DNA from 2 places in the Alishewanella sp. WH16-1 genome. Region 1 is predicted to be linked to the other one. Evidence: predicted binding sites of a transcription regulator. Region 1 holds the regulator's gene; the other holds the start of a gene.

What was found. Region 1 encodes FNR, which switches genes on or off when oxygen is low (the NO sensors DNR and NnrR bind a similar motif). Its sites were predicted from a motif close to TTGATCTAGATCAA; they were not measured.
Region 2: AAY72_RS14050 (high-potential iron-sulfur protein) is a predicted target of FNR. The motif match lies at 2,249-2,262, and genes of this name have one in related genera.

What each region holds. Positions count from the first base shown of each region.
Region 1 is NZ_LCWL01000003.1:44,412-48,716, forward strand. Features, by position in the region: gene ttcA (tRNA 2-thiocytidine(32) synthetase TtcA) at 1-244, opposite strand, end outside; gene uspE (universal stress protein UspE) at 322-1,254, opposite strand; gene fnr (fumarate/nitrate reduction transcriptional regulator Fnr) at 1,412-2,116, opposite strand; gene AAY72_RS00835 (sulfite exporter TauE/SafE family protein) at 2,153-2,827, opposite strand; gene ccoS (cbb3-type cytochrome oxidase assembly protein CcoS) at 2,817-3,029, opposite strand; gene AAY72_RS00845 (heavy metal translocating P-type ATPase) at 3,026-4,305, opposite strand, start outside.
Region 2 is NZ_LCWL01000129.1:53,045-57,349, reverse strand. Features, by position in the region: gene AAY72_RS14060 (methyl-accepting chemotaxis protein) at 1-929, opposite strand, end outside; gene folM (dihydromonapterin reductase) at 1,080-1,817, shown strand; gene AAY72_RS14050 (high-potential iron-sulfur protein) at 1,904-2,194, opposite strand; gene AAY72_RS14045 (DUF819 domain-containing protein) at 2,486-3,724, shown strand; gene typA (translational GTPase TypA) at 3,799-4,305, opposite strand, start outside.

The sequences.
Region 1 (4,305 bases):
ACCCCGGTTGTTTCTGATCAAGATTCACCGCCACAATACTGAAATTAATTGGCGCCGATTGTTGCAGATTCAGCAGAATATCCAGCAGGGTATAAGAGTCTTTACCGCCGGATAAACACACCATCACCTTGTCGCCTTCACTGATCATGCCAAAATCAGCAATGGCCTGGCCAACGTTACGGCGCAGCCGTTTGTGCAGTTTATTCAGATTGTATTGGGCTTTCGCTTGCGCGGCGTGAGACATCATTAACTACCAGACAGAAAAAAGGCGCACATTATACCCAAGGGTGCGCCTACGCAAAAGAGGAATAGGATCCTGCTCTAGGATTTCTCCAGCGGACAGACAAAGTTTTCCGGTTTTAACGCCAAGACATCGCAGTCCAAACGGTCAATCACATGCTCGGCGGTATTGCCGATAATGGCAGCCGATAAACCGGTTCGGCCGATGGTACCAATTAATACCATTTCCGCATCCAGCTTCCGCGCTAGTTTCGGGATCACATCTTCTGGCATACCCTCCAGCACATGACACTGGTCCGCCGGAATCGCATAGTCATCGGCGAGCAGCTTGACGGCTTCTTTATGGTGGCGCTGCATAGTGCTGTTATATTCCTGCGGATTAAACTCCGGGATTTCGATGGCGATATTAACCGGCGTACCCGGATAGGCATTGACCAGATGTACCTTGGCGTGCAGCAATTCAGCCATTTGTAACGCTTTAGTAATTACGCGTTTATTTAATGATTTATGATGTTCTTGTTCGCTGCCGGCATTAACTGCGGCGATAATATTTCCTTGCTCCGGCCAGGCGTGTTCTTTTACCAGCAATACCGGGCAGGGACACTTGCGTAAAATATGCCAGTCAGTTGGGGTAAAAATCATCGATTTCAGTACGTCATGATCATGAGTACCTTTAATGACTAAGTCGAAGTTATGCTCCAGTACCGCCTTGACCACGGCTTCGAAAGGTCTGTTGTGCCAAACCACCTGTATCGCAATGTCGAGCCCGGCGGCCGTTGCCGGTGCTAATAAACTGCTAAGCCAGATTTCACGATCCTTAATCACCGCTTGTTTCATGGCTTCGCGCTCATCACCGGACAACATGGTGGTCATTTCGTAAGAGAACTCGTATACCGACAGAAAGGCCGTTAATTTACCGCCTTGTTTGCGGGTTAGTTCCAGCGCACGATCCAGCGCTTTTTGCTGTTCCGTAGTTGGATCCAGTACCACTAAAACATTGTTGTAAATCGACATAATATCTCCGGCTATCCATTCTAACTCACCTAAGTGTAGTCAAAATAACCGGAGTTGGTAGCGGGGCCTTTGTGTTAAATCAATAAACAAGCAACAAAGTTAAAGCGGCGTTGCGGCGCAATAGGCGTTGTTGCTTTACTGAAATCAATATGGGGGGTTAGCAATTCCCTGCCAGATTATTTAGTGCCGACGCATCAAGAATGGTAATCAGTTTACCGTCGACATCAATAATCTGATCTTTATGCAGTTTACTCAGCAAACGGCTGATGGTTTCCACGGTTAAGCCCAGATAATTACCGATATCACTGCGGGTCATCGTCAGACGGAAAGCCTTAGACGAAAAGCCCCGGTTACCGTAGCGTGATGCCAGATGATTGAGGAAGGTCGCCAGTTTTTGCTCGGCAGTTTTCCGGTTTAACAACAGCAACATTTGCTGATCTGCCTGAATGTCCTGGCTCATCAGCCGCATCATTTGTTGCCGTAATTTGGGCAGTTGATCTAATAACAGTTCGAGATTATTGAACGGGATTTCACAAATCATTCCGGTTTCCAGCGCTTCAGCGTAACTGACGTGTTGCTGGGTGTTGATCGCATCAAAACCGATAATATCGCCGGGCAAATGGAAGCCGGTAATTTGTTGCTCACCCTGTTCGGTCAGGGTAAAGGTTTTAAAGGATCCGGTACGCACGGCGAACAGCGATTTTAGTGCGGTGCCACTTTCAAACAGAATATCGCCTTTATGCAGCGGGCGTTTACGCTGGATAATGTCATCCAGCTTGGTCATTTCCTGATCGTTAAGTGAAAATGGCAGGCACAGCTGGCTAAAACCACAATCCTGACAATTAATCGCCGAGCGTTGCATCGAATGGATCCTAAAGTCCCTAATATGACTGCTAGCTTAAAAAACTAACCTCTGCAAAGCAAGCCATATCGTATAAAAGCCATAGATAGCCAGTATAGCCGCAGTCGCATAACGAAACAGCATATTTGCTTTGAGCTGACGTAAGGCGTTGGCTGCGCTGCCAACGGCGAGAAGAGCGGGCAGGGTACCGATGCCAAAGCCAAGCATCAGGGCGGCACCCTTTAGCGCACTGCCGCTGGCCAGACTCCAGCTTAAGGTGGAGTAAACCAGGCCACAGGGCAGAAAGCCCCATAACAGGCCATAGCGGTAAGCTTTGCTGGCGGAATCCAGTGGTAACAGCGCTTTGCTCAGTGGCTGTAGCCGCTGCCATAGGCCCTGACCAACCTTTTCTAATCGGGTTAAACCAAACCAGAGCCGGCTAATGTACAGCGCCATGGCAATCAGCAGCAAGCCGGCAAGCAAACGCAGCCATAGCATGGATGCCCCGGTCACTTGCATCGCCGTAATACCAAAATAGCCAACCAGGGCGCCGAACAAGGCGTAAGTCGTTAAGCGTCCGGCACTGAGTAACAATGGAAAGTACCAGCCGTGACGGCGTTGTTCTGCCGGTACACTCAGTTGTAAGGCACTGGCGATACCGCCGCACATTACCAGGCAATGACTGCTCCCCAACAAACCAATCAGTATAGCGGCGAGAAAATCAGGGCTCATCTTGGCGCGACGGGCTGTTATGGTTTGGCTGCTGGCGCGGGTTGTCAGACTGCACCTGCTGCTTATCCTCATCAAACAGGATGCTTAAGCCTTCTTTTTCCAAATCTTCAAACTGTTTTGAGCGTACCGCCCAAAAGAAAATCCAGATACCGATGGCGACAAATAAAATGGCAATCGGGATCAGTACATAAATAATGCTCATTTCTTCAGTAACCTTAACGAGTTAGATACCACCAGCAAGGAGCTGAAGGACATACCAATCACGGCAATATAAGGTGATACAAAGCCTGCTACCGCCAATGGAATAATAATCAGATTATAGCCTACCGACCAGCCAAGGTTTTGTTTGATGGTACGGGCGCTTTGTTTACCACCGGCAACTAAATCTAATACCAGGCTGACATCTGGCTTTAACAGCACCACATCGGCCTGGTTTTTTGATAAATCCGCGCCTGAGTGCACGGCGACAGAGATATGGGCGGCATTAAAGCCAGGGCTGTCATTAATGCCATCGCCAAGCATTAAGACTTTATGGCCATCGGCAATCAGTTGCTGGATCTGCGCGACTTTTTGCTCTGGCGAGCAGCCCTTTACCATAAAATCTAACTGCAGCTGCTGGCTGATCTGCTCTGCTTGCTCAGAGCTGTCGCCGGTCAACATGCCTAAACGATAACCCTGTTGCTGCAGTTTGGCGACCAGTGCCGGCACTTCCGCCCGGATCTGATCACTCAGCTCTACCGCAGCAATCGGCTCGCCATCGATCACCAGATATACCATCGCATTGCTGACTTCGCTCAATTGACAAAACGCCGCACTGCCGACTTTAAGCTGTCGTTGTTGCCAGCTGCCACTGATCCCAGCGCCAACGGCGACGCTCACCTGCTGCAGTTGCAATGGTTCGGTCAGATACGGAGCAAAGGCCCGGGCGATGGGATGCTCGGAATAGCGCTCCAGATTGGCAATGAAATTCAGCACCTCAGCTTCACCGTATTGCGTACTGAGTAAGGTGACCTGGCAGACACTAAACTGGCCTTCGGTAAGGGTACCGGTTTTATCGAACACGATATGGCTGATTTCTGGCAAGGTTTCCAGCGCCTGAGAATTTTTAATCAGGATCCCCTGACGGTTTAAGCGTGCTAAGGCACAGGTAATAGCGGTGGGGGTTGCCAGGCTGAGTGCACAAGGGCAGGTGGCAACTAAGACCGACAAGGTAACCCAGAATGCCCGGTCCGGGTTCCACCAGAAATACCATAAACCAAAGGTCAATACCGCTATTACCAGTAAGCGTTCGACAAAGTATTTTGCCAGCTGGTCAGTTTTTTCCACCAACCGCGGTTTTTGATTTAGCGTCTGCTGCTGCAACTGGATAATCTGGCCCAGGCGGGAGTGTGCCAAGGCCTCGCTAACGCGAATTTTCAGCAAACCATCATGATTGATACTGCCTGCCAGTACTGTATCGCCGGGCCCTTTACTAATGG
Region 2 (4,305 bases), on a different contig from region 1:
GCGGCTGCCAGCGCCAGCTGGTCTGCTTGCTGAGCTTGTTCAGCCGCCCCGCCCTTAACCTGTTCACCAAAGGCAGAAACCTCTGTTGCCTGCTGACTAAGGTGGGCTGCGCTCACCCCTAATTGTTGCAGCAAGTCTGCAAATCGCTGCAACATCCGATTAAGTGCGGTTGCGGCTTCTGCTATTTCGTCCTGGCCCTGCGCATTGGCACGCAGCGTTAAATCCGCATCCTGCTCCAATCGCAACAACAAATCGCGTAATTGGCGCAGTGGCAAATTAACGGCTCGCCGGGTGCGCCAAATCAACGCCAAAATCAGCAGCGCTAATAACAGGCCCCCGAGCAGATAAACTTGCAACATCAGCTGAGTCAGGGCTGTGGCTTGATCCCGTACTTTCGCCGCCGTCGCAATTTGCTGCTGAATAAATTGGTCAGCTAGATCGGTAAACGGCTGGATCTGCTGCTTCACCTCGTTACTAATCGTCGACTCATTTAAAATTCTGACCAGCAAAGCGTCTGTTCCGACATAACCAATCCAGTCCTGATAGTGCTTCAAAGCCCGGGCAAACGTCTGATCCAGCTCGGTAAAGGCCGCGGCTGTCTCTTCGCTATCTACGACCCGCTGCGCCTGAAATTGCTGCCAGTGTAATTCGGCCTGTTGCAGCAGAGTGGTGACCTTAGTATGGGTTGCCTCGGCTGAAGCCCAACCAGTTCGATATTGCTGGAGCTCAGCCAGACCTTGTTGCTGCAGGATCTTCTGCGTATGCATGACGTCAGCCAGAATCACCAGGTGTTCGCTGTATAAGCGGTTAAACAGTTGATCTTTCTCGTTGGCAGCATAAAATGAAGCCAATAACACCGCGACCAGTAATCCCAGAGGTACCAACCCTAACAGCATTACCCTGGTCGCAATTTTTATCCCGAACGTCATCGCTTTCTCCTCAGCCAGCCTCTCGCTGCGGCGAACCTTAGCAGTGCGATATGACTTTTTTATGACAACGAAGTGATCGCAGCAACTGAGCTAAACCGCGTATTGCACGTAAAAAGCCGAACGTATCCGAATCAAGCGAATAAACACCTTATGCAGAACGAAATTATTGTAATCACCGGCGCCGCACAACGCGTTGGGCTGGCATTGGCATTAGATTTACAACAAGCGGGCTATCAGGTTGTAGCCAGCTACCGTTCGGTGCGGCCCGGGCTGGAGCAGTTGCAGGCCGCCGGCGTCATGACCCTACAATGTGATTTAACCGACTTACCCAGCCTGGCGAACTTTATCAGCCAGCTACAAACCCTGGGCCCACTACGGGCACTGATTCATAACGCCTCAGACTGGCGCAAAGATCCGCCAGCACAGCACCAGAGTCTGCTACAACAACTGGAAGCCGAAGCAGCCAGTTTTGATTATCTGCAGCAGGTGCATGCCAGAGCGCCTTATTTACTAAACCGGGCCTTGCTGCCGCAACTGCAGCAAAGTGAGCAGGCAGATATTATTCAGTTAAGTGATTTTGTCGCCAGTGTTGGCAGTGCTAAACATATTGCCTATGCCGCCTCAAAAGCAGCACTGGAAAATCTGACACTCTCCTTTGCCCGCCAGTTTGCCCCCGGCATTAAGGTCAATACCATAGCCCCGGCCCTGTTGATGTTTAATGCTGGTGATGGTGAAGAGTATAAACAGCACGCCTTGCAAAAGTCGTTACTGCAAACCGAGCCGGGTGCACAGGAAGTGGTCAAAGCGGTCAATTATATTTTAAGCAGCCGTTATCTGACCGGCCGGGTATTGGCGTTGGATGGTGGCCGGCATTTAAATTTGCCTTGATCCGGTAAAGTTTAAAGCCACCCACTTACCGGCGCACCATAAAAAACGCCGGCAAATTGCCGGCACTTGTTTTACACGGGAGAGACTTAAACTTTTTTCACCCAGGCAGAGCACCAGCCTTCCGCAGCCACCAGCTTGCCCGGGAAGATCGCACATGGCCGCCATTCCTGACCATCTTCACCCTGGATCAGATTACAGTTGGCACATTTCTGATCCGCTTTTTCTGATTTATGGGTGTATTTCATCGCAGCAGCCAGCGGATCATCCAGCTTTACCGGCTCAGCAGCAAAGGCGCGCAAACTGACACCACCGACAGTCATACCGATGACGGCGCCGGCTGAAATTTTAAAGAAATTACGACGGTTAATATTATTCATTCTAAAACTCCTGCATTGTTTGGTAAATAATACTGGGGATCCGTCTGCGCGGATTTGATAAATATCAACTTTAGCCGCTTTAGAGGTTAGCAGATAACGCCATACCAGGCGACCCATATTAGGTATTAATTGTGTTCAGACCACTGCCGATTTTTGTGCCTGGCTGTGTCAGCGTGTTGCCAGCTGACCACATTTTACGGCACACTGCCGCAGGCAGCTGGCAAATATTAACCCTGCTGCGTTATGTTGCGACTTTAATCCAGGCTGCGGCCTTAACTACAAGAATAATATATGCAAGAAACCACTGTTCTAATCACTAATGATGCCGTAGTACTGGGCATCCTGGCGGTGATTCTGGGGCTGGTGTTCTATACCAGCCATAGCGAAAACCGTTACTGCAAAGCCTTTTACCGTTACGTGCCGGCATTGTTACTCTGCTACTTTCTCCCATCGTTACTTAACAGCTTTGGCATTATCGACGGTGAGGGGTCATCTTTATATAAGATGGCATCGCGCTATCTGTTACCGGCCAGTCTGGTGTTGCTGACCTTAAGTGTCGACTTTAAAGCCATCCTGGGTCTGGGCCCTAAAGCCTTAATCATGTTTTTAACCGGTACCGCAGGTATTATTATTGGTGGCCCTTTGGCGCTGCTGATGCTGGGACAGCTCTATCCGGAAGCGCTGGGTGGTGATATCTGGAAAGGCATGACTACCATTGCCGGCAGTTGGATCGGTGGTGGCGCCAATCAGGCCGCGATGAAAGAAGTGTTTAACGTCGACGGCAGTATTTTCTCCGTGATGATTACAGTCGATGTGATCGTGGCGAATATCTGGATGGCGGTGTTGTTATTTATGGCCAGTCGCGCCAGCTATTTCGACCAGAAAACCGGCGCTGATACCAGTGCGATTCGTCACCTGCAGCAGAAAATAGAGCAATATCAGGCAGAAAATGCCCGTATTCCGCAGGTGACTGACCTTATTTTGATCCTGGCCGTGGCCTTTGGCGTGACCGGTTTGTCGCACTTACTGGCCGATCTGATTGTGCCCTGGATTGAACGTGAAGCGCCTTATTTAGAAGTTTACAGCCTGACCAGCTCCTTCTTCTGGATTGTCGTCATTGCTACTACAGTCGGTTTACTGTTATCCGGTACTAAGGTGCGGAAACTGGAAGCAGTCGGCGCTTCTAAGTTGGGTACCGTATTTTTATATATTCTGGTGGCCACCATCGGCATGCATATGGACGTTACGGCGATCTTAGATTATCCGGAGATGTTCCTGGTGGGTATTGTCTGGATGGCGTTCCACGGTGGCTTAATGCTGTTTGTCGCCCGTTTAATAAAAGCGCCGTTATTTTATATGGCGGTCGGTAGTCAGGCGAACGTCGGTGGCGCAGCTTCAGCACCGGTGGTTGCCGCAGCCTTTCATCCATCGCTGGCACCGGTTGGTGTCCTGCTGGCTGTGTTAGGTTATGGTTTAGGCACTTACGGAGCCTATATCTGCGGTTTGATTCTGCAGCAGGTCGCGCCCTAAGCATCGGTAACCCAAGCCGAAAAAAAAAAAGCCCCGGCAAGGTTGCCGGGGCTTTTTGTTACCGGGTAAGACGCTTATTCAGCATTACGGCTGGCGCGTTTACGCTCGTTTTCGGTCAAATACTTTTTCCGGATCCGAATTGATTTTGGTGTCACTTCAACCAACTCATCGTCGTCAATAAACTCTAACGCACTTTCCAACGTTAACCGCACCGGTGGTGTCAGCGTTAAGGCTTCATCCGTACCCGCAGCACGGATGTTGGTCAGTTGCTTGCCTTTCAGACAGTTTACCGTCAGGTCATTGCTACGGCTGTGAATACCGATAATCTGGCCTTCATAAACCTCATCGGCATGGCTGGTAAATAAACGCCCACGCTCTTGCAGCGTAAACAACGCATAGGCCAGCGCTTTACCGGTAGCATTGGAAATCAATACGCCGTTATTGCGTAAGCCGATAGTACCGCCTTTGAAATCACCATAATGCGAGAAGGTGTGATACATCAAACCGGTACCTGAGGTTAAGGTCATAAACTCGGTACGGAAACCAATTAAACCACGGCTTGGCATCACGAAATCCATCCG